One region of the Caballeronia sp. GAWG1-5s-s genome, then DNA from elsewhere that is predicted to be linked to it. Evidence: predicted binding sites of a transcription regulator. Region 1 holds the regulator's gene; each other region holds the start of a gene.
The links. Region 1 encodes FliA, which starts transcription of late flagellar genes. Its sites were predicted from a motif close to CTAAAGTTTNNNNNNNNNNNGCCGNTA; they were not measured.
Positions count from the first base shown of each region.

Region 2: a site for FliA is predicted at 6,269-6,295, ahead of NCR34_RS10060 (DUF4088 family protein). Genes of this name have one in related genera too.
Region 3: a site for FliA is predicted at 4,167-4,193, ahead of motA (flagellar motor stator protein MotA). Genes of this name have one in related genera too.

Region 1 is NZ_JALQDC010000001.1:39,673-49,522, forward strand. Features, by position in the region: gene NCR34_RS00190 (O-linked N-acetylglucosamine transferase, SPINDLY family protein) at 1-204, shown strand, start outside; partial or broken gene NCR34_RS00195 (transposase) at 258-948, opposite strand; gene NCR34_RS00200 (GGDEF domain-containing protein) at 1,321-2,403, shown strand; gene NCR34_RS00205 (RNA polymerase sigma factor FliA) at 2,408-3,139, opposite strand; gene NCR34_RS00210 (MinD/ParA family ATP-binding protein) at 3,160-4,077, opposite strand; gene flhF (flagellar biosynthesis GTPase FlhF) at 4,070-5,839, opposite strand; gene NCR34_RS00220 (thiamine pyrophosphate-binding protein) at 6,149-7,843, shown strand; gene NCR34_RS00225 (PAAR domain-containing protein) at 8,258-8,815, shown strand; gene NCR34_RS00230 (T6SS effector amidase Tae4 family protein) at 8,815-9,423, shown strand; gene NCR34_RS00235 (branched-chain amino acid ABC transporter substrate-binding protein) at 9,727-9,850, opposite strand, start outside.
Region 2 is NZ_JALQDC010000010.1:119,317-129,166, reverse strand. Features, by position in the region: gene NCR34_RS10085 (MATE family efflux transporter) at 310-1,749, opposite strand; gene NCR34_RS10080 (RNA-binding S4 domain-containing protein) at 1,911-2,132, opposite strand; gene NCR34_RS10075 (hypothetical protein) at 2,419-2,820, shown strand; gene NCR34_RS10070 (hypothetical protein) at 2,906-3,166, shown strand; gene NCR34_RS10065 (ATP-dependent helicase) at 3,283-5,406, shown strand; gene NCR34_RS10060 (DUF4088 family protein) at 5,419-6,183, opposite strand; gene NCR34_RS10055 (AzlD domain-containing protein) at 6,325-6,648, opposite strand; gene NCR34_RS10050 (AzlC family ABC transporter permease) at 6,645-7,361, opposite strand; gene NCR34_RS10045 (helix-turn-helix transcriptional regulator) at 7,750-8,598, opposite strand; gene NCR34_RS10040 (CreA family protein) at 8,754-9,233, opposite strand; gene NCR34_RS10035 (FadR/GntR family transcriptional regulator) at 9,519-9,850, opposite strand, start outside.
Region 3 is NZ_JALQDC010000001.1:304,799-314,648, forward strand. Features, by position in the region: gene NCR34_RS01450 (Cof-type HAD-IIB family hydrolase) at 1-390, shown strand, start outside; gene NCR34_RS01455 (hypothetical protein) at 430-714, opposite strand; gene aqpZ (aquaporin Z) at 1,015-1,743, opposite strand; gene NCR34_RS01465 (glycosyltransferase family 4 protein) at 1,987-3,051, opposite strand; gene flhD (flagellar transcriptional regulator FlhD) at 3,672-4,019, shown strand; gene motA (flagellar motor stator protein MotA) at 4,254-5,114, shown strand; gene motB (flagellar motor protein MotB) at 5,152-6,141, shown strand; gene NCR34_RS01485 (response regulator) at 6,242-6,619, shown strand; gene cheA (chemotaxis protein CheA) at 6,675-8,954, shown strand; gene cheW (chemotaxis protein CheW) at 8,981-9,499, shown strand; gene NCR34_RS01500 (methyl-accepting chemotaxis protein) at 9,551-9,850, shown strand, end outside.

The DNA of each region.
Region 1 (9,850 bases):
GCACAGAGCGAAGACGACTATGTCGCCAAAGCCACGCAGTTCGCCGCCGATGCGTCGCAACTGCAAGCGCTTCGCAGCGGCCTGCGCGCGCAACTCGTCGCTTCGCCGCTGTGCGACGCTCCCCGCTTCGCGAAGCATCTGGAAGACGCGTTGCATGGCATGTGGGCGGCGCACGTCGCGCCCACCGAAGCTGTGGCGGGTTAGCCAGCGCGTGCCCGGCTGCCCGCCGGCCGGGCGCGAAGACGTCGTGAAACATTCAGTACGTTCTGCACACCGCGCGGCTCCAGGTCATTGACCACGCATGGCCAGAACTTCGCGCCCTCGGTCTGCTCGACCCAGAGCCTCGGCACGTCACGCGTGCCGCCGCGGCGCACGCCCAGCGCCATGTAGATCGCCCTGTTGAGGACCGCGTCTTCGTCGCGGATCTTGGCCCGCAGCGAGTCGAGCAAAACGCACTCGATAGATCGGCTCGCGCGGTCGCTGTGGCCATTCGCGCACATCGTCGATCACTCCGCCGGTCACCGTGCTGACGCACGGCATCGAAGCATCTACGGACTTCGTGCGCGTACATGGCGATGATCTTGTCGTCGAAGCCGCTAAAGCGTGGCTCGCCGTTGGCAATGAGCACCGGATGGAAGGCCTCTGCTCGGTCGCGGAAATTCGCTGTAGAGAAACCGTCGTCAGTCGTGACGCGCTTGTGGCCGGTGCGGTTGCAGTGATCGTGCTGCCCACCGGCTTGGTTTCGCCTTTCCGTAGCCGAGAAAGTGCGTCTGCTCGCCGCCCAAGCGCGCGCTCGCGGGCAGTTGCTCTTTCATCCGCGCGGTCAAGCGTTCCGGGCACCGGTTGCTTGATCAGCTCCGGATCGAAGCTCAATCCTTCGCCCGATTCGCTCGTCGTTTCTTCCTTGCGTTCGCGTCGCGTAACGAGGCTCGTTGGCCGTCCGTTCATGCCTCACACGCGTGGTTTCGCATAGGCTCGACGGCGCTGGCTTTCGCGTGGGTTCCAAGCAACTCTGACGCGTCCGTGCGAACTTGACCTACTTTGTCTGCTTTGCCAAAACAGGCACCAGCTTTACTGGCCATGCTGATTGACCAATACTCGGCGTACACGAAGGCCGTGCCATGACCTGCTCGATAACGGTATACGAGAAGACAAGGGGTTGCTGGTTCGATCCCAGCCGGGCGCGCCAAGTCGCACATCAGTCGCTTCGACGTCATCCCCACGAAACTCAAGCAACGCAACGCTTTGCCGTTAACCCTACGGCCGACCGCGCCCATTCTGACCGCGTCGACCGAACAAAAACAAAATCCAGGGGTTCACATGCAGCAGGCCCACCACCCGCCACGCTGGTCTCATGCGTTCGCATGGGCGGCGCTTCGGCATCCCGAACGCGAACAAGCCACGCTGCGCGTCGTGCTGGGCGCCGCGGTCCTGCTGGCCTACGCCTGCTACGCGTTGCTCGCCCCTTCGCACGATGCGTCGCTGGTCGCGCAAATCGTCGGACTCTATGTGTTCTACGGCGCGGTCACGCTGCTCATCGTCAGCCGCATGGCGTCGCCATCGAAGAAGCGGCTCGTCGTCACGACCATCGCCGATCAGGCGCTCGTCGGCGCCGCGCTCGCGGCAGGCGGGGAAACCGCGTTGCCGCTCTTGTGGGTGGTCTTCTGGTTTCTGATCGGCTCGGGCTGCCGCTACGGCAAGCGCACGCTCGCCGTCTCCTGCGCCACCGCGATGGTAGTCATCGGCGCGCTCGCGCTCTGGCAGCCGTGGTGGAACGCGAACTTATCCGCCGCGCTCGGGCTCGCGTTGAGCGTGCTGGCGGCATCGGTGTATCTGACCGTGCTCGTCGATCGTCTCGGCAACGCCAATCGCGATCTCGCGCGTCAGGCATCGACCGATCCGCTCACGGGTCTCGCGAACCGGTATGCGCTGGAACACATCGTCAATCGCACGATGTCCGACGCCTCGCAGGACACCGTTCTGCTCCTGATCGACCTCGACGGCTTCAAGGAAGTCAACGATACCTACGGCCACGCGGTCGGCGACCTGCTATTGCAGCAGTTCGCCAACGTGCTCGCCCGCCGCATGTCCAATAGCGACACCGTGGCGCGCCTGGGCGGCGACGAGTTCGTGGTGCTCGCGCTTCAGGCGCAGAGCCGCACGGCCGTCCTCGCGATCACCGAGGGCATTCACGCGGCGCTCGCGTCGATCACGTCGGTGGACGGCCGGCCGGTTTCGGTCTCGGCGAGCATCGGTGCGTGCATGCTGTCGAGCGCCGCCGACGCGCGCCACGCCGACATCCACGCCGTGCTGCGCGCCGCCGACCGCGCGATGTATCGCGCGAAAAGTCTCGGCATCGGCAAAACGGTGTTCGCCGAAGCGCGAGACTTCGAAGCCGGCTAGCGCATTAAGCCTCCACGCTCGTCCACGACTGCTCGCGCAGCTTGGCGCGCAAGCGGGCGACCGCCTGGCTGTGCAGCTGGCACACGCGCGATTCGCTCACTTCCATGACCGCGCCGATTTCGCGCAGGTTCAGGCCGCGTTCGTAGTAGAGGCTCATCAGCAGCTTCTCGCGTTCCGGCAGCTTGTCGATGGCTTCGATCAACGCGCCGCGCAGGCTGTCGTCGAGCAGCGCGGACAGCGGGTCCGAACGATCGACGCAATAGCGGTCGAGGAACGGCTCGTCGTCGGCGGAGCGGTCGAAGTCTTCGTAGTAGATCAGCTGGCTGCCGTGCAGGTCCTGCAGCATCGACTGATATTCGTCGAGCGGCATCTTCATGTGCTCGGCGATTTCCACTTCGCTCGCGGCGCGGCCGAGGTTCTGCTCGACCTTGTGCACCGCCGATTCGACTTCGCGCGACGTCTTGCGCATGCTGCGCGGCAGCCAGTCGTTCGCACGCAACTCGTCGAGCATGGCGCCGCGAATGCGCTGGCTCGCGTAGGTTTCGAACTGCGCGCCCTGATCTTCCTTGTAGCGGCTCGCCGCATCCAGAAGGCCGATCATGCCGGCCTGAATCAGGTCGTCGAGATCGACGCTCGCCGGCATCTTGGCGACGAGCTGAAGTCCGAGCCGACGAACGAGCGGCGCATATTTAGTCAGGACGTCCGACTGTGAGAGTTTGCCTTGGGCGTTGTACATCTGAGTCACCTTAATCTTGATCACATCGACGCCGTACTGGTCAATGCATGACTGGAGAACATCGACGCCATGCGCCCCGTCTCCCGTCCGCCCTTGTCAGCCTCGCCAACCGAAAACCGCGCGTCATTCCGGACCTGCGTCTCGCTCCCTGACGGCGCGGGACGCATCGGCCAATGCAGAAGCTCCGCCGCGATTTGCCGGTAGTCGCGCGCCGCGGCTGTCGCCGGGAACGCTTCCACCACGCAGCGCGAGAGCTCCTTCGCCCGAGTGACGCGCGCATCCTCGGACACATACCCTGCCTGCACGAGCGACACGGCCAGATACCGGCTCGCGACGCCCGACAGGTTGTCGAACGCGACCGCCGCGTCGGCCGGGTTCTGCACGTGATTGACGAGCACGCGGAACTGGCCGATCGCATGGGCGTAGTGCAGACGCTTGATGCACGCGTACGCCTCGGTGATCGCGGACGCGGCCACCCGCGTCACGATGAGAAAGTCATGCGCCTGCGCCGCGAGCGACGAGAGCGCGCCGTATCGGTCGAGCTGCGCGTCGATCAGAACGATGTCCGCCTGACCGTCGAGCAGCGCGCGGCACTGCGCGGCGTCGTGGCTGATGCGTTCGTCGCGTGGCGCGGCGAGCAGCGAGAAGCCGAACGGCGTGCGCGTCACCGCGTCGTGAAGCGCCTCGCGGCCCGACATCACCGCGGCGAGCGCCCCAGCGCCTGACGTACCGGCGAGGCGCGCAGCCGATGCCGCGTTCGCCCGCTCGTCGATCACGAGCACGTCCTTGCCATGCACGGACAGCGCCGCGCCCAGATTCACGACCGCCGACGTGCAGCCGATACCCGCCGGCCCGCCCGCCACCGCCACCACGCGCGAACCGCCTCGCGTGAGCAGCCTTCTCAGACCTTCGGCCTGATCGAGCACGAACTTATCCAAAGCGGACCTCATGCAGTTCGGTGGTGGCGCGCGCGGACAATGCGGAGAGCAGTGCCGGCACCTCGTCGTCCTGCGGCACGAAGGGCGAGCCTTCGCGCGGAATGCAGAACGCGCTCTTGATCAGAAAACGCTTGGTCGCGACGTACAGGTTCTCCGGCACCTTCTGCCCGGTCGAGACGTAATGCACCGGCAGCTTGTAGCGGATCACGGTATCGAGCACGCCGCCGAGATTCGTCGCTTCGTCGAGCTTGGTCAGGATGCAGCCCGCGAGCGGCGGCTGGTCGGCCGCGCTCTTGTACGCCTGCACCACTTCGTTGAGCGTGTCGCCGTGGCTCGTCGCGTTGAGCAGCAACAGGCGCTGCACCGGATGACCCGCGCCGCAGAGCATCGAAATCTGGTCGGACACCATGCGATCGCGCTGGCTCATGCCGATGGTGTCGATCAGCACGATGTGCTTGTTGCGCAGTTCCGAGAGCGCGAGTTGCAGGTCGGCGGCGTCTTTCACCGCGTGGACCGAGACGCCCAGAATCTTGCCGAAGATGCGCAGTTGCTCGTGCGCGCCGATGCGGTAGCTGTCTGTCGTGAGCAGCGCGACCTTGCTCGCGCCGAAGCGCATCACGCAGCGCGCGGCGAGCTTGGCCGTGGTCGTGGTCTTGCCGACGCCCGTCGGGCCCATCAGCGCGAACACGCCGCCGCGTTCCATCAGCGCGTCTTCGCTCGCCATCACCGGCAGGTTCGATTCGAGCACCTGCTGCACCCATTCCATCGCGTGCTCGGCGCTTTCCATCTCGGGCATGTTGTCCACGACCATGCGCACGAGTTGCGCGGAGAAACCGGCCGCGAACAGGCGCTTGGTCAGGCCGGCATTGCCCGGGCTGCGGCGCTGGCGCTCGCCCCACAGGAGACCGGAGAAGTGCTCTTCCATCATCTCGCGCATCGACGAGAGTTCGTGCATCACCGTTTCGTTGACGACTTGCTCCATGCGCGCGCGAATCGCGTCGGTCACGACGGCCGCCGCGTTCGCGGGCAGACCTTCGAGCGCGCTGTCGGGCGAAGCTTCGGCTTGCGGCGCGCCCGCGTTGATCTTGTGGGCGGCGCGGCGCGCGGCGACTTGCGCGGCTTCGCGCGCCCAGTCGGGCGTGTCGATCTTCGGCTGCGCCGGCTGGCGCATCGCGTAGTTGCTCGGCTCGGGCTTCTCGGCGCGCTGGTCGGCGAGCTTCTCGGCGGCCTTCGGCGCGGATGCCTTCGGCGGCACCGGCACGCCGAGACCGCGAGCGATCGCAGCGGATGCCGAGAGCGGACGATTCGACGGCATCGCGGCCTGCTCGGCGATGCGTCGCGCGTGCTCGATCAGCCACGGATTCGACTCGGCCATCGTGCGCGGTGCTTCGTCGGCAAAGGCGTCGCGCGGGGCGTCGTGGTGATCGAGGTCATCTGCATGCGCTTCGGGATTCGCGCCGAAAACCGACGAGAACACGTCGCCGCTCGCGTACGGATTCGCGGCGGCCGGTTGCTTCGCGGCCACGGCGGCTGCGGCTTGCGCGAGCGCGGAGCGCGGCGTGGCGCTCGGGAATGCGGCCGGCGCCTGTTCGTGCGCGGCCGGCGAAATGGATGCGATGTCGCGATCCGCCACGCCCACGATCTCGACCGAACCGTCGTCCAGCGTGCGATTCGACAACACGACGGCATCGGGGCCGAGCGCTTCACGAACCTGGCGCAGAGCGTCGCGGCTGTTCGCGCCAATGAATTTACGAATGTTCAAACTTGCCCCCGATGAGGTATGAGACTGCGATCTTTGCGAGGCGGGCGCTGCCGGATGTTTTGGGGCGCCCGCTTTTCAGTGAAGCCATTATTGCGAAGATGCCCTTCGGCCTATCGCGGGATAAAGGGTGAGAAACAGGGGTATTTCGACTGATGGACGACGCCCGTGCGTCCCGGCGGCAGCCGACCGGGAAAAGATTCCGCTTGTATTCCGCTTGTTAGCGGACAACGGGCCGCGCGGCGGCGTAAGCTCTAGGGCTCAACGCGCAATGCCCGGCTTCGGCCGGAACACAACAGGAGACTTGACCGCATGACCTCCGACGCTTCCTCCGCTCTTTCCCGTGAGACCACCGGCGCGCGTCTTGTCGTGGATGCGCTCGTGCACCACGGCGTCGAGCGCGTCTTTTGCGTGCCGGGCGAGAGCTTTCTCGCCGTCCTCGATTCACTGCACGACGAGACTGCGCAGATCCAGACCATCGTCTGCCGCCACGAGGCGGGCGCCGCGAACATGGCCGAAGCCGTCGGTAAGCTGACCGGGCGGCCGGGCGTCGCCATCGTGACGCGCGGGCCGGGCGCGACGCACGCGTCCATCGGCGTGCACACCGCGTATCAGGACTCCACGCCGATGATCCTGCTCATCGGCCAATGCGCGCGCGACCATATGGATCGCGAGGCGTTTCAGGAAATCGACTATCGCCGCATGTTCGGCCAGATGGCGAAGTGGGTCGCGCAGATCGACGATCCGCGCCGCGTGCCGGAATACATGAGTCACGCGTTTCATGTGGCGATGGCGGGGCGGCCCGGGCCGGTCGTGCTCGCGCTGCCCGAGGACATGCTCACCGAAGCGTGCGAAGCCGTGCCGCCCGCGCCGCATTACCAGCGCGTCGCGGCATCGCCCGCGCCCGCGCAGATGGAGCGGCTGCGCGATCTGCTGGCGAATGCGAAGAAGCCGTTCGTGATCGCGGGCGGCAGCGGCTGGACCGAAGCGGCGACGCAGGATTTCGCTCGCTTCATCGAGCGATGGCAACTGCCGGCGGGCTGCGCGTTCCGCTTCCAGGACACGCTGAACAACGAGCATCCAAACTATGCGGGCGATGTGGGCCTCGGCATCAATCCGGCCTTGGCCGCTCGCGTGCGCGACGCCGACGTGCTCTTCGTGCTCGGGCCGCGCATGGGCGAATCGACGACGGGCGGCTACACGCTGCTCGACATCCCGAAGACGAAGCAGACGCTCATCCACGTTCATCAGGGCGCGGAGGAACTGGGGCGTGTCTATAGCGCGGATCTGCCGATCGTTTCGGGGATGCCGGAGATTGCGTCGCTGCTGACTTCATTGGAACCGCCTGCCGAGATTGCCTGGGCCGGAAGCGCGGAAGCCGCGCACGCGGCGTATCTCGACTGGCGCAAGCCGCGCCCGATGCTCGGCGACGTCCAGCTCGGCGAAATCATGCGCACGCTGTCGGAGCGCTTGCCCGCCGACGCGATTGTCACGAACGGCGCGGGGAATTACGCGACGTGGCTGCATCGGCACTACGCGTACCGGCATTTTCGCTCGCAGGTTGCACCGACGAGCGGCGCGATGGGCTACGGCGTGCCGGCTGCGATCGCGGCGAAGTCGCTGTATCCGGAGCGCACGGTAATCGCCTTTGCGGGCGACGGCTGCTTCATGATGGCGAGCCATGAAATCGCGACGGCCATGCAGTATGGGCTGGCGGTGATTTTCGTGGTGGTGAACAACGCGCAGTACGGCACGATCCGCATGCATCAGGAGCGGCACTATCCGCATCGCGTGCATGGCACGGGGCTGACGAACCCGGATTTCGTCGCGTATGCGCGGGCGTTCGGGGCGCACGGGGAGCGTGTGGAGGCGACCGAGCAGTTCATGCCGGCGTTCGAGCGCGCGGTGAGTTCGGGGCTGCCTGCGGTCATCGAGATTCGGATTCCGCAGGATCAGAGTACGCCGGGGGCGACGCTGGAGCAGGTGCGGGAGCAGGGGAGGAAGTGAGATTTGGCTGCTTGGCTGCGAGGGACATTCGAAAACGACCCCAAGCGTCGGACATAGCGCCGGCTCTTGGGGATGCGTTCGGCCCTAGCGGCTGATTACCTCTTCAAACAGGTAGCGCATGGCTGCCGGTTTTGGGGCGGCCAGCCGTTTTCGCGAACGCGCCGATATGAGCCGCGCGTATTCGGTGAAGCGGCAATTCGACGATCAGGAAACCTCCGACTAACGCTCTTTCTGCGCGTCGATCCTACGGGCGTCGTGAAGATTTGTAATTTCGGCGATCCTTTTGCGGTTGTCGTGGCGCCATCGTTCGTCTAGTTAGTACGCTAGCAGTTGGCCCTGCGTAAGCGGTCAATAAACGAGAGCCGCTACACCAGACAACTATCAAGGATAACGAAGCAACACAGGAGACTGCTCATGATGCGACGAATCGCAGTAGTTGGCGACACCCTAAGTAACGGCGGCGAAATTCGCCTACAGGTGGAAATGCCGTTCACGATGGGCAGTGAAGGACATCAGGCTGCGCTCATCAATGGAGCGGCTTACTGCCCGGCCTGTGATAGTACCGGCTACATCGCCAAAGTCGGCGGTCCTCGTCGTATGACCATCGGAAAGAGTGAGATTGCGCTAGACCAAGACTGGGTGATTTGCGGCTGTCCCGAGCATCCTCACATCGTGGCGAAACTCGCGGGAGAAGCGTGGTACGACGATCTGGCCGACATCCTCGGTACGATGGGTTCGGAAAGGGCTGCCGGTACAGATTGCGCGTCGATAAGCACAGGCGCTTTCGATGAGTGCGTATGCGGTCTGAATGTCCCGGAAGGTTACCCGTACTTGATAGCGAAAGCAGACGGAGAAAGCCTGTGCGGCCGGACCGACAGTACTTGCCGTTTGCCTCGCATTCGCACGGGTAGCGCGGAGACTTACGAAATCTACTGGGGCGACGATGCTCTCAGCCACAAGGATTGGAAGTAATGCCGAACGCAAAAACCATCGTCCAGACTAACCGAATCCCCGGCTCGGTAAGACTCGTGAATCTAAGAGTGGTCCCGTTCGCCGAACTATGGGCCGCCTATCCGAAGTCTGCGCCATGCATTGATCCATCAACTGGAAAAGCTGCATTCGAAGACGAATGCGCGATTCGTTTCGGAGCATGCCTGGCCGCAGTCGGCATCACAAATAAATCCTTCAAGGGAGAAACGTGCTGGTTTCACGGTCATCCCCGAAGCCATACGCTTCGCGCAAAGGAGGTAGCGCAATGGCTTCACTTGCAACCATTCGCCGGTTGCCCGACGCCCGAGACCGTTACGGGCGAAGACTGGAAGGACAAGATTACAGGGCGTACCGGGATCGCGTTCTTCGGCAGCTATTGGCGGCGCTCGCTCAAAGAGAGACAACCGAGCGGCGACCACATCGACCTGTGGGACGGACAGCGCCTTACGCCGAGCACGGAAACTACTTTGAGATTCGGCCTTGGCATTTCGCACGTATGGAACCCGCTCTCTGCCATCGGTATCGGACCCGAGAATTTCTACTCGGACCTCTCGCAGGCGAAGACGATTCTGTTCTGGGACATAAAGTGAAGCGCGCGCTTCTATATGCCGGACTATTAGTCTGTGGCGCGCTCGTCGCTGGTCTCACTAGCTTGTATCTTGTGCTACCGAATTCAAACACGCCTTGCAGCGATGAATGCGGCGGTCGGGCGCTGGCGACGGCACTCGAAAGCGCGCTAGGCGGAGCAATCGTATGCCTGTTCGCGGGAATTTGCCTGATGCGCCGTCGGCGACGTGATCGAGTCTAGGAAGTCGATGCGCTCTAGCCAAGACAAACGGCCCGGCGTGCATTACGCACGCCGGGCCGTCCTCTTCAAGCCTTGCGACTAAGCCTTACTTCCCGCCCACGCTCTGCAACGTCGTCCACTTCCCGCCGACGACCTTATACAGCGTGATCCCGCCGTTCTTCAGATCGCCCTTCGCGTCGTACGCGAGGTGGCTCGTCGTCACGCCTTGC
Region 2 (9,850 bases), on a different contig from region 1:
TTTTTGTTTATCTCGATTCGGCTGCTTCCGTGCGACCGCTTGCAGCAACAGCAGCTTCGCGACGCAGCAAGAAACGTTCTCGCCGATGCGGCATCTCGAATTTATTCTAGGGGAACCGGCGTGCGGGCCAGGCGAGCAAACGCACGATGCGCGGGAATCGGCAGGCGAAAAAAAAGCCCGCTCGGCAGAGCGGGCTGTAACCCCTGTTACTGGATAAGTCTCAAGGAGGAGACGGGTTCATCCTAACAACGCGCGCCACGAGCACCAACCAAGCATTCTTGCTTTGCATATGCGTGACGAGCGCATCTTTCAGGCAACCCGCTTCGAAGCCCCGTCCACGCGATCGTCGGCGCGCGCGACGCCCGTTTCCACCAGCCGCCTGCTGATGCGATGAAAGCGCAGCGTCATCAGCGCGGCGACGCTCGCCAGCCCAGCCGCGAGTCCCCACCACAAGCCTTTGGCGCCCAGTTCGAAGTGGAACGCGAGCACATAGCCCGTCGGAAACCCGACGCCCCAGTAGCCGAACGCGGCGGCGAGCATCGGCACGCGCGTGTCTTTCAGGCCGCGTAGACAGCCCGAGCCGACCGTCTGCATGCCGTCGACGATCTGAAACACGGCCGCGACGCTCAATAGCGATGCGGCAAGCGCGACGGTCCGTGCATTGGCGGGATCATCGAGATGCAGATACAGGCCGACGATCGCGCGCGGCGCGGTAATGAGCACGAGTCCGGAACACATCATGAAGCCGACGCCGAGCGCCAGCGCGACGAAGCCCGCGTGACGCGCCGCGACCGGCACGCCCGCGCCCGCCCAGTAGCCGACGCGCACGTTCGCCGCCTGCCCGATCGCGAGCGGCACCATGAACGCCGCCGACGCCACGTTGAGCGCAATCTGGTGCGCGGCGAGCGGCGCTTCGCCGAGCAGTCCGACCATCATGCCGGTCGCGAGAAAGAGCGTCGATTCCACGCCGTACGTGATGGCGACGGGCCAGCCGATGCCGAAGAGTTCGCCCATGAGCGGCAGATGCGGCCGCGCGGCGGCGACGAAATGCCGGTAACGCGGGCGCAGGTGCAGCAGCGCGACGAGCGCGAAGGCCGTCAGCCAGACGGTGATCGCGGTGGCCGCCGCCGAGCCGAGAAAGCCTTCGCGCGGCAGGCCGTACGCGCCGTGAATCAGCCCGTAGTTCAGAAAGCCGTTGACGAACACGCCGCCGATGGACACCCACAGCAGGCGCTTCGCCGCCCCGATGGCCGGCAGGAACGCGCGCATCATGCCGATGCCGATCAGGCTGCCCGGCGTGCCCCAGCGCAGCACCGCGCAGTATTCGCCGACGTTGTGCGCGAGCGTCGCGGGCTCGTGGAACGCGAGCAGAATCGGCTCCGCATACGACAGCAGCACGAACGCCGGCACGGCGAGCAGCACGGACAACACGAGCCCCGTCCAGTAGATGCCGGGCACGCGGTGTTCCGCATCCGCGCCGCGCGCATGCGCGACGGCCACGCTCACCGACGTCAATACGCCTTGCAGTAGCGTCACCACGACGAAGAACATGTTCGCGCCCAGACCGCCCGCGGCGAGCGCGTCGGGACCTAGCGAGCCGAGCAGAATCGTGTCGGTGACGCCCATCGCCATTTGCGACAGTTGCGCGATGGCGAGCGGCGCGGCGAGGCGCGCGGTATCGACGGCATGGCGAGACAGGCTGACGTGTCCCGAATGCGCGCGGGTCGCGCGGCTGGTGTGCGATTGCATGATCGAGAGAAAGGAGCGGAAGGGCGCGTGGACGCGTCCGTGTCGCGCGCTGAAACCTGAACGAAAGACGCCTAGCTTATGGCCTCGCGCGCGGCATGTCGATGACGCGCCCCGTTATGGTCGTCTTTTCGCAAGCGGCGGGCGCATGGGCGCAAGCGGTATCAGTCGGGCGCGCGCACTCGGATCTTCTGGCCGTCGAGCATCACGACCTGACCCGCGCGGATCTTGCAGGTCTTGCGCAGTTCCACTTTGCCGTCGACGGTGACATCGCCCATCGCGACGCGCGCCTTCGCCGAGCCGCCGCTATCGGCGAGTCCCATCAGCTTGAGCAGGTTGTGGAGTTCGACGTAGTCGCCCGTGAGGGTGAATTGAAGCTGCGGCATGGCGGGCGTTCAGATGCGAAAAGACTTCGATGATAAACCAGCGCGGGACATCATCCGGGCACACTGCGTGCTCTTACACGATCGACCGTTCGTTTCGCCGGATTAAGCACATGTAGCGAAGTGAAACCGCCGGTAACAATGACCCGTTTCGAGAAACTCGCGCGTCGTCCGGCCGGTCTGTACGTTTGATCGATGCAGCTTCGGTCATCTTCTAACCGACAAGTCGCGTCATCGCGCTCCAAGTTGTCGAACGCGTTTGGCGGACACACCCAGAGAGGACAAGCTCATGACTAAGGCTCGAATTCTGATGATCGGCGCCGCTTTCGCCGCGATGGCTGCCACCGGCGCGCAGGCGCAAACCGCTCAACCGGCGGACTCGGCTCCCGGCCAGGCGCCGATGCAGGTGCAGCAGCAAGTGTCGCCGCCGCCGCAAAACGTGGTCGCGCCGGCACCGACCGATCCGCTCGTGCAGAAGCGCAACGCCGACGCGCAGGCCAATGCGGAATATCGCGCGTCGAAGAAGGCGTCGAAGGCGGAGATGAAGGCTGCCGACAAGCAGGCCAAGCAGCAGTATAAGGAGCAGGTCCGCAATGCGAAGATCAACCGCAAGGCCGACAAGGCCGCCGCGAAGGACGACCTGAACGCCGCGACCGACCGCACGCCGAAGGATGAAGGCGAGCAGCACTGATCGCCTAGAGCGCCGCGAAGCCTCGGTGTCTCCGGCTTCGCGGTAGGAACACAACGACCACACTAACGACCACACGGAGGACGCCATGAATCGACGCACCCATACATTGCTGGCTGCGCTCATCGCGGGCGCGCTGACGAGCGTGAGCGCGGCACCGGCTTTCGCGCAATCGACGAGCGACGCGCCGACCCACGCCGACAAGAAGGCCGCGAAGAAGCAGGCCGAAGCCGACAAGGACGCCGCCGTCGCGCAGGCGAAGGCGGACAAGAAGAAGACCGAAGCGCAATCGGAAGCGAACGAAGCCGCCGCCAAAGCGAACCTGAAGGACGCCAAGAAGGCCGACTAAGCCAGTACCGCAAGCCGCGGCCCGTCGAAGGAAAGGCGCGCCGCGGCAAAGACTTGCGTGCGCGGGTTGTATGGATATACAGTGTGCGTCACTTCTTTCGACGCCCGCTTTCCTCTGTGCTGACCCTTCCGGACGACACCGCCACCGCCGACGCCTCCTCGGAGAACGTCGCCGCCTATCTTGCCAAGCTCAACGATGCGCAGCGCCGGGCGGTCGAATTCGGCGTCGATGCGCCGGGGCGCTGCGGCGGTCCGTTGCTCGTGATCGCGGGCGCGGGCTCGGGCAAGACCAACACGCTCGCGCATCGCGTCGCGCATTTGCTGGTGAAGGGCGCGGATCCGCATCGGATTCTGCTGCTGACCTTTTCGCGCCGCGCGGCGCTCGAAATGACGCGACGCGTGACGCGCATCGCGACGAACGCGCTCGGCACGAAGAGCGCCATCGCGCAGGGGCTCACGTGGTCCGGCACGTTTCACGGCATCGGCGCGCGGCTGCTGCGCGATTACGCCGATCTCGTCGGCCTCGCGCCGTCCTTCACCATCAACGACCGTGAAGACTCCGCCGACCTGATGAACCTCGTGCGCCACGAGCTCGGGCTGTCGTCGAAAGAGAAGCGGTTCCCCGCCAAATCCACCTGTTTCGCCATCTACTCGCGCGTCGTCAACACGGGCGCGTCGCTCGCCACCGTGCTGGATCAGGCGTATCCGTGGTGTCGCGAGTGGGAAGCGGACTTGAAGCGCCTCTTCGCCGCGTACGTGAGCGCAAAGCAGGCGCAAAGCGTTCTCGACTACGACGACCTGCTGCTCTACTGGTCGCACCTCGCCGCCGAGCCGAGCATCGCGGCCGACTTGTCGAGCCGCTTCGACCACGTGCTCGTCGACGAATATCAGGACACGAACCGCCTGCAAGCCACCATCCTGCTCGCGATGAAACCGGACGGACGCGGCCTCACCGTCGTGGGCGACGACGCGCAGTCCATCTATTCGTTTCGCGGCGCGACGGTGCGCAATATCCTCGACTTTCCGCAGCACTTCGACGCGCCTGCGGCGACCGTCACGCTCGACCGCAACTATCGGTCGACGCAGCCGATTCTCGAAGCGTCGAACGCGGTGATCCGGCTTGCCACCGAGCGCTACACGAAGGATCTGTGGACCGACAAGGCATCGGCGCAAAGGCCGCGCGTCGTTTCGGTCGCGGACGAGGCGGATCAGGCGCGCTACGTCGTCGAGAAAGTGCTGGAGGCGCGCGAGGGCGGCATGAAGCTCAAGTCGCAGGCGGTGCTCTTTCGCGCGGCGCATCACAGCGCGACGCTCGAAATCGAGCTCACGCGGCGCAACATTCCGTTCGTGAAGTTCGGCGGCCTCAAGTTTCTGGACTCCGTGCACGTGAAAGACGTCCTCGCGGTGCTGCGCTGGGCCGAGAATCCGCGCGATCGCGTCGCGGGCTTTCGCGTCGCGCAACTGCTGCCGGGCATCGGGCCGGCGATTGCGGGGCGCTTGCTCGATAGCGTCGCGCAGGCCGAGCGCGCGCCGACCGCGCTCGCCGCGTTCGGCGCGCCCGCGCGGGCGAGCGAAGACTGGCCGCGCTTCGTCGCGCTCATGGGCAAGCTGTGCGGGCGCGAATCGCCGTGGCCCGCTGAATTCGAGATGATCCGCCGTTGGTACGAGCCGCACCTCGAACGCAATCACGAAGACGCGGCCATCCGCATCGGCGACGTGTTGCAGATGGAGAGCATCGCGTCCACGTACCCGACGCGCGAGCGTTTCTTGACCGAACTCACGCTCGATCCGCCCGACGCGACGAGCGACGAATCCGGCGTGCCGCTCATCGACGAGGACTATCTGATTCTCTCGACCATCCACTCGGCGAAAGGGCAGGAGTGGCGCAACGTGTTCGTGCTGAACGGCGTGGACGGCTGTATTCCGTCCGATATGGGCACGGGCAGCGACGAGGAAATCGACGAAGAGCGCCGCCTGCTGTATGTCGCGATGACGCGGGCGAAGGAAGATCTGCACATCGTCACGCCGCAGCGTTTCTACGTTCACAACCAGACGAATCTGGGCGATCGCCACGTCTGGGCGCAGCGCACGCGTTTCATTCCGCCGCATCTGATGCGGCACTTCGAGGCAGGCGCATGGCCGCCGGTGCCGGTCGCGGCCGCGCCGACGGCGGCGGGGCTCGCCGCGGCGGCGAAAGCGAAGATCCATATCGCCGCGCGGCTGAAGGGAATGTGGGAGTAGGGCCGCGCTCGTTCAGCGCGAGGCGCGTGAGGCTCGCGGCACGCGCGGCGCGCTTCCGAAAATGCTGCGCAGCCAGGCCGCGAAGCGCGTGAAGCCGTCGTAGGGTTCGTCGACGAAAAGCTCCGGCCGCATCGAGCGCAGATATTCGAGCAGTTGCTGCGCTTCCTGTTTCTGGATCGATCCGTAGAAGATGCCCAGCCGCAGCAGCGCGCGCAGTTCGCCGAGCTTTTCGCGCGCGGTGGACCCGACGTTCGTTTCCACCGCGATCTTCGCATCGAATACGCGCTGGCGCAGCGAATCGGCGAGCCGCCAGGCGGGCGTCTGCATCTTCTGCTCGACTTCGCGGATATCCATCGCCGCCGACTTGATCTGCGAGGCGAGCACGTCTACCTGCGAGGCGTCGCCCTTGGCTTCGGTGACGATGGCCGTCGCCCATTCGCGCGACGCTTTCACGAGATCCTCGGCGCTCCAGTCCGAGCGGATCGCAAACGCAAAGCCGTGCTCGGCCGCCTGGCGGATCAGAATTTCGACGACATCCGGGAACTCCTTGTCGAGCGCGCGCTTCGCCCACGCATACTGTCCGTGCGTGAGCATGCGCTGCACGGCCTGCTCGGTGAGCGGCGTGTCGTTGTCGAGCAGCTTCGCGCGCAGAAAGTCCTCGAACGACGGCGTGACGAACTGCGGGTCGAGCTTGAGCGACAGACGCAGGAACGCCTCGAAGTCGCGATTCAGCGACGCGATCGTTTCATCGCGCAACGAAAGAGTGATTTGACGCATGTCGGTTTCCGGTTCCGCGCTCGGCTGGCCCGATGGCGGGAAGTGCTGTCGGCCTGCCGCGCGGGCGGAGTCCGTTCGTTTCAGATAACGGCGGAGCGGCCGGAAACTTGAGGGCTCTCGAAAGGCGCCTCGCTTCGGTGTTCAGCGCAGCACGGCGAGCTGCCAGACGAAGAACACGCCGAGCGATACCGCGATGGTCAGCAGCGCGCGGCGTGTCAGCGCGCAGACGGCGACTGCCGCCAGCGCCGCGATCAGTTGCGGATTGCGCCACGTCAGCTCGGCGCCGTTGCCGTGCGGCGAGACCGTCATCGGCACGATGATCGCGGTGAGCACCGTCACCGGCACGAAGCCGAGCGCCGTGCGCACGACGGGCGCAAACGACAGCCGCTCGCCGAGCACGAACACCGCGGCCCGGATCAGATACGTGACGAGCGCCATGCCGACAATCAGGATGACGTAGTTCATTGCGCGCGCTCCTTGGCGTCTTTCATGCGCGGTTTCGGTTCGATGAGCGTCAGCAGCAAGCCGACGCCGACGCCGGCGAGCACGGCCGCGAGCAGCCCGAGCTTGTACGGCCAGCCTTGCCACGCGAACGACAGCACGCCCGAGGCCAGCGCCGCCGCGACGAAGCGCAGCGCCACGAGTTGCGGCACGATGATCGCGATGAACGTGGCGACCATCGCGAAATCGAGGCCCAGCGACTTGAGTCCCGGAAACGCCGCGCCGAAGAAGAGCCCGATGAGCGTCCACGCTTGCCAGTTCGCATACATCGCGAGGCCGGAGCCGAGGAAGTAGTGCGGCCCTGTTTCGCCCGGCGCGCGCGCTCGATAGTGCGCGTAGGCGACGGCGAACACTTCGTCGGTCAAGAGGCCGGCCAGCGCCCAGCGCCAGCGCGCGGGCAGATGCGCGACGTAGGGCGCGAGCGTCGCCGAATACAGCACATGGCGCAGATTGACGACGAAGGTCGTCGCCCAGATGACGGCGAAGCTCGCGTGTCCCGCGATCATGCCGACCGCGATGAACTGCGCCGAGCCCGCGAAGACCGCGAGCGACATCAACTGGCCGTGCCAGAGCGTGAGCGGACTCGCCGTGACGAGCGTGCCGAAGATCACGCCGAAGGGCGCGGCGCCGATCATCATCGGAATGGTGTCGCGAGCGCCGGCGGCGAGTTCCCGCATGGCGTTGCCGGATGGTGCGTTCAAGATCGTCCTCCTGATTCGCGGAGGATAAGGCGGCGTGCGTGCGAAGGCTTGTACGTTCTTGCGGTGTCAGTGTTGTCGCCCGCGGTTGCTTGGGCGGACGCGGCCGTGATGCAGATTGCGGTGCTGTGCGATCCCGCAGTGGTCTCCGTTGCACGCGCCGCGCGTGCGAAACGAGGGTGCATTGGCGTGGTTGCGTAACGGTCGGGTCGCGCTCGCCGCCGACGGCAGCCAATTCCCGCGCTCGCGGCAACTCACCGCCAGCCCCCGGCGCAACGCGGAACGGCTGCGTGCCGTGCCGCGGAACAGCTTCGGTCGGCGAAGCCTCTCGCCGTTTACAGGGAGCAGCTCCCGCACTCCCGCCCACTCACCGCCAGCGCCCCGGCGCGACCCCGAATGCCCGCTTGAAATGCCGCGTGAAGTGGCTCTGATCGGTGAAGCCGCTCGCGGCCGCCACCTCCGCGATCGACGCCCCCGCGCGCAACGCCGGCAGCGCCCGCGCGATACGCAACTGATTGCGCCACGCATGCGGCGGGAGGCCCGTTTCGCGTGTGAAAAGCCGCGCCGCGTGAAACGTCGAAAGCCCGACGACGCGCGCCAGTTCGGCGAGCGTGACCGGTTCGAGCAGATCGTCGGCGAGGCGGGATTTCATCGTGGCGACGCGGGCGGCATCCGCGGCGGGCGGTCCGCATGACGGGCGTTGCAGCGCATGCCGGGCGAGCAGCGTCGTCACGGCATCGACGAGCGCGGTTTCAGCGGCGAGCGGATCGGCGCGGGTGGCGTCGTTTCTGGCATCGCTCGTCAGGCTTTCCAGCGCCCGATGCGCGCGCAAAAGCCGGCGCGCGAGATCGTCGTCGTGGATGATGTCGGTCGAGAACCACGGCGAGCCCGCGCGCGGCGACAGTTCACGCGCGAGCGCCTCCACGAACGGCACCGGCAGATAGAACACGCGATAACGCCACCCGGCGTCGACGGCCCGCGCGCCGGTATGCAGCTCTCCCGGATTGATGACCGGCACCGATCCCGCTTCCGCCACATGATGCGAGCCGCGATAGTCGTAACACTCCGCGCCCGCTTCGATGACAGGCACCGTGTACGCGTCGTGCCAGTGCGGCGTGAACGCGTGATCGTAGTACTCGGCGGTGACCATGTCCGCGTCCGGCACGAGCGGCGAGCGCCAGTAACGCGCGGCGTTGCGAAAGCGTGGGACGGTCATCGTTAGATGCGCGGGTTTGAAGGGCTAATTGCTCAGTCTACCGCTTCATCGCGCGGCGCAAAGCGCGGCGAGTGCATTCTGGCTGATGCTGCCGGATAGCTTCGAATGCGGCCGACAACGCCGCACTCGTGCGGCCCAACGACGACGCGGCTCGCTCACTTGACCGGGATCGTCGTGCCTTCGGGCACCGGCACCGCCGTGACGCTGTTCTTCGCGCTGCCGCTCGCGACGCGGTCGCTGTACGTCAGGTAGACGAGCGTGTTGCGCTTCGTATCGACAATGCGCACGACATGCAGCGTCTTGAAGATGAACGACATGCGGTCCGTGAAGACATCGGTCTTCTGCTTGAGCGGCTGCGCGATCTTGATCGGCGCGACCTGACGGCAGGCGATGGACGCCTCGGTCGGGTCTTCCGCGATGCCTAACGTGCCCTTCACGCCGCCCGTGCGCGCCCGCGACACATAGCACGTCACGCCGGAGACGAGCGGATCGTCGTACGCCTCGACGCTCACGCGGTCGGAGCCGGTGAAGCGGAAATTGGTATTGACGCTCGCGATTTCCTCGGCATGCGCGAAGCCCGCGCCGAAAAGAGACAGGAGCGATGCGCTCAGAACGAACGGTGCGGTGCGCTTCATCGAAATCCCACGCATAAAAGAAAAAGGGCGTCGTATTGTAACGACGCCCTTCGGTCTCTTCGATTCTTCTGCTGCCTGCGGCGCCGGCATCAATGGAAGATCAGGTAAAGGATCACCAGCACCACGACCGGCACACCGAGCAGCCATCCGAGTAGGTAAGGCATATCGTCCTCCTTGCGCATGTTTGTTTTCGACGGTTCCAGTATCGCGGACCGTGAAGGCCCGCGTTAGCGGTGCCCGTCCGAAATGCGTGTAGGCGCTGTCCTATCGGGTCTTACGGCGGCGTTACGGATTCGTCATGCCATCATGAGATACGCCGTCGCGCGATTTCTTCGCCGGCCGGTCGCGATACAACGCGCGCACGTAGTCCAGATGCGCGCCCGCGCAGTCGCGCGCGCGGGCCGGATCGCGCGCCACGATGGCATCGAGCATCGCGCGATGCTGCGCCAGCAGATCGGCCTCCACGGCGTCGTCGTAATCGACGAGGCGATGCGACGTGAGCATCGACTCGCGCATCACTTCGTTCAGGCCGTGCATCACGTGCGTCAGCGCGATGTTGTGCGTCGCATCGGCAATGGCGAGATGGAAGGCGGCGTCTTTTTCCGCGATGCGCGTGC
Region 3 (9,850 bases), 270 kb from region 1:
GCGAAGGTGCTGTACATCGGCGAGCCGGCGGACCTGAAGCACGTCGCCGCGAATCTGGAAAGCGAATTCGGCGATGCCCTGTATGTCACGTATTCGCTGCCGGACTGCCTCGAAGTGATGACGTCCGATGTGTCGAAGGGCCGCGCGCTGCGTTATGTGCTGGAGCGGCTGGATATCGATCCCGCGCAATGCGTCGCGTTCGGCGACAACATGAACGACATCGACCTGCTGGAAACCGCCGGCCATCCGTTCATGATGAACAACGCGAATCCGGACCTGATCACGCGCCTGCCGCATGTGCCGCGCATCGGCAACAACTTCGAGGCGGGCGTCGCGCATCATCTGCGCAAGCTGTTCGATCTGCGCGACGACATCGCGTCGTCGCGCTAACTCTTTCAAGCGCCTACCGTTTAGCGCTCGGCGTTGTGGTTAGCCGCGGCGGCCCCAGTCGTTCGAACGGCCGTGGTCCCAACCGGCGCGGTTCCAGCGCCCGTTGTCGTGACCGTAGTCACGATGCCAGCGCGGTTCCTCGTGACGCCAGTAAGGCGAGCGATATTGCGGCGAGGCGGGCCTCACATACACGGGCGCGGGAGCGGCATAGGCAGGCGCGCCGAGCGAAACGCCGACGTGAAGATCGGTATGGGCCTGAGCCGCTCCCACTGCGCCGATGATAAGACCGGTCGCGACGAGCAATCGAGTGACGATGCGCTTCATTGTGTTTCTCCTGGAAGGCGACGTGTGTCGCATGAGTTCAATGTAAGCGCCCGCCGTCTTACACGCTTCGACGACTTGTTACCGGGTGCAAGCGGGGCGTAAGCCCTTTTCGATTGCGATGAGATACGCGCGAGCCTTGTCCGGCGGGGCTTTGCGCTTCGGAGCGCGCGCTTGCAGAAGAAATAGTAAGCATGCTACGTAATTCGCCATTACAACTGTCGCGCGCTTTTAATCCGCGCGCGCCGGGCGCAAAACAAAACGGGCGCCGAAGCGCCCGTTTCGCATGACCGACCCCGCGACTTATTGCGCGACAGCGCCAAGTTTGCGCGCTTCAGAATCCGAAGCCAGCAGCGGATACAGCACGCCCGCGACGATAGCGCCTGCGATCGGCGCGATCCAGAACAGCCACAGCTGATCCAGCGCCCAGCCGCCGACGAAGAACGCCGGGCCGGTAGAACGAGCCGGGTTCACGGACGTGTTCGTGACCGGAATCGAGATCAGGTGAATGAGCGTCAGGCACAGGCCGATGGCGATCGGCGCGAAGCCCTTCGGCGCGCGATCATCCGTTGCGCCGAGAATGACGAAGAGGAAGAAGAACGTCATCAGGAATTCGCAGACCAGCGCCGCGAACACGGTGTAGTGGCCCGGCGAGTGCTCGCCGAAACCGTTCGCGGCGAAGCCGCTGCCGACCAGATCGAAGCCGGGCATGCCGGTGGCGATCAGCTTGAGCGCCAATGCACCGAGCGTTGCGCCCACCACCTGCGCCACGATGTACGGCCCGAGGTCGCGCACGGGAAAGCGCCCCGCGACGGCCAGCCCGACGCTCACGGCCGGGTTCAAATGGCAGCCGGACACGTGTCCGATGGCGTAGGCCATGGTGAGCACGGTGAGTCCGAACGCGAGCGAGACGCCCACGAACCCGATGCCCATGTGCGGAAAGCCGGCGGCCAGCACGGCGCTTCCGCAGCCGCCCAGCACGAGCCAGAAAGTACCGAAAACTTCAGCGCCGAGACGCTTCGACAAATGCATGATCTTGCCTTCGTGAAATGTGAGAGACCTTTGATTTGACGCAAGAAAGCCTATTGCCCTTGCCGAGCGCAGTTTAAGGGCGGCAGTTTTTACGGACTGTCAAAATTGGTCGATTCACGGGCATTTCACGCTCGACGCAGCGATGTTCGGATTCCTCCTTGTTACGAAGCGGACGGCGTCAGCGGCCAGGCGAAAAAAATGCCGCCCATTGGGCGGCATTCGAGAGTGGCAAGCTGTGCGCGATCAGCCGACGGCGACCTGACGCAGCACCGGACGCTTCGCGGCCTGAAGCATGGCCGTGTACGTGTCGACATAGTTCTGCGCCATCGTCTTTGCGCTGAAGCGGCGCTCGAACTGCGCGCGAATCTCGGTGCGCGAGAGCTCGTCGATGCGATGCAGCGCGCCGACCGCGCCCGGCACGTCCTCGCAGATGAAGCCGGTCACGCCGTGATCGATGACTTCCGGCACCGAACCGCGGTTGAAGGCAATCACTGGCGTTCCGCACGCCATCGCTTCGATCATCACGAGGCCGAACGGCTCGTTCCAGTCGATCGGGAAGAGCAGCGCCTTGGCACCCGAGAGGAATTCGGGCTTCTGCGCCTCGTTGATCTCGCCGATGAACTCGACGTGCGCCTGCGACAGCAGCGGCTCGATCGTCGACTTGAAATAGTCCTGATCGACCTTGTCCACCTTCGCCGCGATCTTCAGCGGCAGACCGCTCTGAGCCGCGATCTTGATGGCGAGGTCCGCGCGTTTTTCCGGGCAGATCCGGCCGAGGAACGCCAGATATTCCGGCTTCTTGTGCGGCTGCGGCGTCAGCAGATCGTCCGGCAGGCCGTGATACACCGTGTTCAGCCAGTTTGCCTGCGGCAGCGGTCCGCGCTGGTTGTCCGAGATCGAAACGACGTTCGCCTTCGTGAACGTGTTGAAGATCGGCTGGAGCTCGGGCAGGTCGAGACGGCCGTGCAGCGTGGTCACGAACGGCGTGTCCAGCTGCGTGAACAGCGGAAACGGCATGTAGTCGAGGTGAAAGTGCAGCACGTCGAACTCGTGCGCGCGGCGGCGGACCGTTTCGAGCAGCAGCATGTGCGGCGCGAGCGGATCGCGGATCGTGGGATCGAGTCGCAGGGCGCGCGGCCAGGCCGCGTCGAGCGTCGCCCGGGTTTGCGAATCGCCGCTTGCGAACAAGGTTACATCGTGGCCGAGGTCGACGAGCGCATCCGTCAGGTAAGACACCACGCGCTCAGTGCCGCCGTAAAACTTCGGAGGAACTGCTTCGTGCAACGGTGCAATTTGTGCGATTCGCATAACGTGACTCTCCTGAGTGGCCGCTTGGGGCGCGGTCGGCGCCGATGGGCCATGAAAGCTGTTGTGTGGACACCGCTGTGGCGCTCCGGTCGAGCGTTGCGCGATGCCATTCGGGCGGGCCGCGGTGTGTCGCTCACGCCGCCCAAAGATCGGCCCGGCTCTCGACCGGGTTATCCCTTACGTTCATTATCGGGATCGAGAGCGGCATTTCACGTCATTTTTCAATCGCTTAACCTTGTTACAGCGCGAAACACCGGCTGTTACGAAGTCAAAAATTGCACTCAAGCGGTCGAAGGAGACGATTTCGACTGGCAATGCGAGCGGCGAGGCACCCCGTAGCACGCGACGTGCCCGCGCCGGCCTCAAGTCTGTCCGGCCGCTGCCGATAAAGGCGTTTGCCGACGCGCAGCGAATTCGACTGCGCATGTACGAACTTTTCCTACACGATTTCGGGCGAAAGTCTGTCGGCGCGTCGGCAGCTTTTTCCGATAGTGGCAAGCAACGCGCTGTCGGAAAATCGGCGCGACAAGACGAGCGGGGCCGGACGCCTCGCGATTGAGCGCGTCCGAGCAAACGTTTCCCGCTGGGCCTGACCAGCCATGCAATGACTCGGGGGAAAAATGACGGCCACCACCATGAGCACGCTCGCGGAAATCCGCGAGGTGAACTTGTCGTATGTGCTGCTCGCGCAGCGGCTGCTTCGGGAAGACCGCGTCCTGGCGATGCATCGCCTCGGGCTGTCCGACGAGGTAGCCGAGCTTGTGTCGTCGCTGACGCTCGCGCAGGCGGTGAAGATTGCGACGTCGAGTCACGTGCTGTGCCGCTTCCGTTTCGACGACCACACGATCCTGGCTTCGCTTGCAGACAAGGACAAGCGCCCGGCGCTCGCGCAGACAGAGCCGGGAGTCGTGCGTGTCGACGCGGCGGTTCAAAGCGGCGAAGTGGCATCGACGAGTGAGTGCGTCTGACTGATCCAGTCCGTCGCGCGACTTCGACCGGAGTCGATCGCGCGATCGGCTGTCGCGGCCATCGGGAGGCGCTATTGCCTATGTCGGCGAAACAACCGTGCTCCGCCCGTGCCTTTCATCCGCGCCCGCCGCCCACCGCCAGCCCGCCCAAAGTTTTCCAGCCGGGTGCCGTAAACAGTCTTAACCGCGCATGTACGCCGGCCAATCCGCATTCCCAACCCTGAGGACCCGACTGTGCTGATTTTCGTTGGAACGCTCGTGACATTGTTGTCCGTTTTCGGCGGTTACGCGCTCGAAGGCGGCCATCTTGGCGCGCTCGTACAGCCGGTCGAAATATTGATGATCGCCGGCGCGGGCATCGGTGCCTTCATTCTCGGCAACGGCGTCAAGACCATCAAGTCGACGCTGCTCGTCATTCCCACGCTCTTCAAAGGCTCCAAGTACAACAAGGACGTGTACATGGAGCTGATGGGCCTGCTCTACGTGCTGCTCGCGAAGGCGCGCAAAGAAGGCACGCTCACGCTCGAAGCCGACATCGAAGACCCGCACAAGAGCCCGATCTTCAGCCAGTACCCGAAGCTGCTCGCGGATCATCACATCGTCGAGTTCATGACCGATTATCTGCGGCTCATGGTCGGCGGCAACATGAATGCGTTCGAAATCGAAAGCCTCATGGACGAAGAGATCGAGACGCATCACGTCGAAGGCGAAGCGCCCGCGCTGGCGCTGCAAAAAGTCGGCGACGCGATGCCCGCGTTCGGCATCGTCGCGGCCGTGATGGGCGTCGTGCACACGATGGCCTCCGCCGATCAGCCGCCCGCCATTCTCGGCGAAATGATCGCGCAGGCGCTCGTCGGCACGTTCCTCGGCATTCTCATTTCGTACGGCTTCATCGGGCCGCTCGCGAGCGTCGCGGAGCAGCGCGTCGCCGAGCAGACGAAGATGTTCCAGTGCATCAAGGTGACGATTCTCGCGAGCCTGAACGGCTACGCGCCGGCGATCGCCGTCGAGTTCGGCCGCAAGGTGCTGTTCTCCACCGAGCGCCCGTCGTTCTCCGAACTGGAAGAGCACGTGCGCCGGGTGAAGGCGAAGTGACGCGCCTCGTTTTCGCGACCCCGACCGGAGCCCTGCGATGAGCAGCGAAAAAGACCGTCCCATCTTCATCAAGCGCATCGTCGCGGGCCGCAAGGGCCACCACGGCGGCGCGTGGAAGCTGGCGTACGCGGACTTCATGACCGCGATGATGGCGTTCTTCCTGCTGATGTGGCTACTCTCGTCGACCTCGCCCGTGCAGCGGCGCGGCATCGCGGAGTACTTCAACATGCCGCTCAAGGCGGCGATGGTCGGCGGCAAGAGCGTCGGCATGGACAACAGCATCATCACCGGCGGCGGGCGCGACATTTCGAGCAACGATCCGGGCGATGCCCGCAGTTCGGACGGCAAGACGCAATTCGCGCAAAGCCCGACCGCGAAAGCGGACGAAGAACTGCTGAAAGCCGCGCAAGGCGAACTGGAACGGCGCGAGCAGGCCCGTCTTCACGACCTCCAGGTCAAGCTGATGGCCGCGCTCGAAGCCAATCCGACGCTGCACCAGTTCAAGCAGCAGATCCGCATCCAGTCGACGCAGCAGGGCCTGCGCATCGAAATCGTCGATACCCAGAAGCGCCCGATGTTCGCGCTCTCCAGCAACAGCGTGCAGCCGTACATGCGCGACATCCTGCGCGAAATCGGCCGGACGTTGAACGACGTGCCGAACCGCATCGTCGTGCAGGGCCACACCGACGCCGTGAAGTACGCGGGCGGCGAAAAGGGCTACAGCAACTGGGAACTGTCGGCGGACCGCGCGAACGCGTCGCGGCGCGAGCTGGTCGCGGGCGGCATGGACGAAGCGAAGGTGCTGCGCGTGCTCGGCCTCGCGTCCACGCAAAACCTGAACAAGCAAGACCCGCTCGATCCCGAGAACCGGCGCATCAGCATCATCGTGCTGAATCACCGCGCGGAAGCGTCGATGCTGCGCGACGACGGCGGCGCGGCCGCGACGCTGGATAACGCTTCGGACGCCTTCGCGCCCGGCGCGACGCCGCTTCTCGGCCGGATCGTGCCGGGCGTGGCGCGGAAATAAGCGTGCTGCGAGCAAATCTGCATAAAAAACGCTCAAGACTCCACACGTTTGCGCCGTCATCCGGACAAGAGGCAGCGAGGCGCAGACCCAAAGGCGACACATGATCAAGAACATTCTGGCAATCGACGATTCCGCAGCCATGCGGCAGATCCTCTCTGCCACGCTGACGACGGCGGGCTACGAGGTGACGGTGGCGTCCGACGGCAACGAAGGGCTCGAATGGGCGCTCGCCGAGCGTTTCGATCTCGTGCTCACGGATCAGCACATGCCGCAAAAGAGCGGCCTCGACCTGATTGCGGAGCTGCGCGCCAACCACGCCTACCGCGCCACGCCGATCCTCGTGCTGACCACGGAAGACGGCGAGCCGTTCAAGGAAGCGGCGCGCGCGGCGGGAGCGACGGGCTGGATCGAAAAACCGCTCGATCCGGACCTGTTGACCGAAGTGGTCGCCGCGCTCTCCGAAGACACGCAGCACTGAAGCGAACAGATACAGCCAAGACAACTCGCGCGCACGCGCCGACGGTGAATCAAGCATGACACTCGACATTACCCAGTTCTATCAAACCTTCTTCGACGAAGCCGATGAACTGCTCGCGCAGATGGAGCAACTGCTGCTCGTCCTCGATATCGCGAATCCGGATCCCGAGGATCTCGCGGCGATCTTTCGCGCGGCGCATTCGATCAAGGGCGGCGCAGCCACGTTCGGCTTCACCGCGCTCACCGAAACGACGCACATCCTCGAATCGCTGCTGGATCGCGCGCGCAACAACGAGCTCGTGCTTCGCCGCGACATGATCGACACGTTCCTCGCGACCAAGGACGTGCTCTCGGACCAGCTCGCCGCGTATCGCGCGAGCGCCGAGCCGGATGCGGCCGCCGCCGCCGCGATCTGCGCGAAGCTGGAACGCCTGAAGAACGAAGACGCCGCGCCGCAGAGCGCGCCTGTCGTCGAAGAGCCGGTCACGCCGGCTGTCATCGGCGAAGTGGACGTCGCGCCGGCCTATGAAGGCCCGAACGCGCCGCCTTCGCACGTGATCGCGCAGGCCGCCGAAGCCATCGAGGACGACGGCAACTGGGACGGCGCGTTCGAAGTCACGGACGGCGCAACGAATGCAACCCATGCAACGAATGCGGGAACCGCGGCCGGCACGCCGGCGGCGGAAGCAGGACCCCACCTGAAAATTACGCTACGGGGGGTGGGCGAGAAGGACCTGGCGACCTTGACCGAGGAGCTGGGGAACCTGGGCAGTATCGTCGGAGAGAAGAAGACCGACGCCGAACTCGTGCTTTGGCTCGATTCGGACGTCTCGTCCGACGACATCGTGGCCGTGTGCTGCTTCGTGATCGACGAATCGCAAATCACGATCGGCCGCGGCGACGCGCATCACATTGCGCCGTCGGCAGCGTCCGAGCCGGCGCAAGCCAAGCAACACACGCTACAGGCAGAGCCGCCCGTATCGCAGGCGCAGGAAGCGCCCGCATCCGCGGCGCAGCACAAAGAAGAAGCGGCGAAGGCGGCGGCGAATGCGGAAACGCAAGCTGCTGCCGCCCTCCCGTCACGCGAAGCACAACCGAAGGCCGCCACCGGCGACGCCGAGAAGAAAGCGCGCCCGGCCGCAGCGGCATCCGCGGAAGGCAGCTCCATTCGCGTCGGCGTGGAGAAGGTCGATCAGCTCATCAACCTGGTCGGCGAACTGGTCATCACGCAGGCGATGCTCGCCGAAACCACGAGCACGTTCGACCCTGCATTGCACGACCGTCTTTTCAACGGCATGGCGCAGCTCGAGCGCAACGCGCGCGACCTGCAAGAGGCCGTCATGTCCATCCGCATGATGCCGATGGATTACGTATTCAGCCGCTTCCCGCGCCTCGTCCGCGATATCGCGGGCAAGCTCGGCAAGGAAGTGGAACTCGTCACATTCGGTCAGGCGACCGAACTGGACAAGAGCCTGATCGAGCGCATCATCGATCCGCTCACGCACCTCGTGCGCAATTCGCTCGATCACGGCATCGAGACCGTGGAAGCGCGCCGCGCGGCGGGCAAGCCCGCCACCGGCCAGCTCGTGCTGTCGGCGGCGCATCACGGCGGCAACATCGTGATCGAAGTGAGCGACGACGGCGCGGGCCTGCGCCGCGACAAGATTCTCGCGAAGGCGCAGAAGCAGGGCATGCAGGTTTCCGACTCCATGACCGACGAGGAAGTCTGGCAACTCATCTTCATGCCGGGCTTCTCGACCGCCGAGCAGGTGACGGACATTTCCGGCCGCGGCGTCGGCATGGACGTGGTGAAGCGCAACATCCAGTCGATGGGCGGCCACGTCGAAATCATGTCGCGCCAGGGCGCGGGCACGACCACGAAGATCGTGCTGCCGCTCACGCTCGCGATTCTCGACGGCATGTCGGTGAAGGTCGGCAACGAAATCTTCATTCTGCCGCTCAACTTCGTGATGGAGTCGCTGCAACCGGTCGCCGATGACATCTACACGGTCGCCAACGGCGAGCGCGTGGTGCGCGTGCGCGGCGAATATCTGCCGCTGATCGCGCTGCATCAGGTGTTCTCGGTCGAAGGCGCGCGCACGGAGCCGACGCAGGGCATCGTCACGATCCTGCAAACGGAAGGACGGCGCATGGCCATGCTGATCGACGAACTCGTCGGCCAGCAGCAAGTGGTCGTGAAGAACCTCGAAACGAATTATCGCAAGGTGCACGGCATCTCGGCGGCGACCATTCTCGGCGACGGCAGCGTCGCGCTGATCGTCGACGTGGCCGCGCTCAACCGCGAATCACGCGCGCAACACTCGCACACCCATTAACACATCGACCGAACCTGGGGTTTCTCATGGCAGACATCCAATCGATTCAAAACGCAACACTGTCGCGCCGCGATGCGCAGCACGCCGAAGCCGCCGGACAAGAGTTCCTCGTCTTCACGCTCGGCGCCGAAGAGTACGGCATCGACATCCTGAAAGTGCAGGAAATTCGCGGCTACGACAGCGTCACGCGCATCGCGAACGCGCCCGCGTTCATCAAGGGCGTGATCAATCTGCGCGGCATCATCGTGCCGATCGTGGACATGCGCATCAAGTTCAATCTCGGCCGCGTCGAGTATGACAACCAGACGGTCGTCATCATCCTGAACGTCGCGCATCGCGTGGTCGGCATGGTGGTGGACGGCGTGTCGGACGTGCTCACGCTGACGCAAGACCAGGTCATGCCCGCGCCCGAATTCGGCGCGACGCTCACCTCCGAATATCTCACGGGCCTCGGCACGGTCGAAGGCCGCATGCTGATTCTGATGGATATCGAAAAGCTCATGACCAGCCGCGAGATGGAGTTGATCGACTCCGTCGCCGCTTAAACAGGCGCGCGGAAGCATCCCGCGCGCGTCGCGAGCCAAGGAAAGGAAGCCATGTTCAAGAAGTTGTCCATTCGCACGACGCTCACGCTCGTCGGTCTGTTGTTCGTCGGTTGCGCGGCCGTCATCGGCGCGCTGTCGCTCGTCGGCCTCAATTCCGCGAGCGCCTCGCTCGACTCGCTCGCCAAAGAAGACATGGTGGCGATGCGCGCGCTCGCGGACACGTCGTCGTATCTGCTGCGCTCGCGCATCACGCTCGACCGCGTGCGCTCGCTCACCGAAGCGGGCAGCGCCGACGAAGCGAAGAAGGCGATGGAGCGCGGCCAGTTCCTGCTCGACAAGAGCTACGAGAAC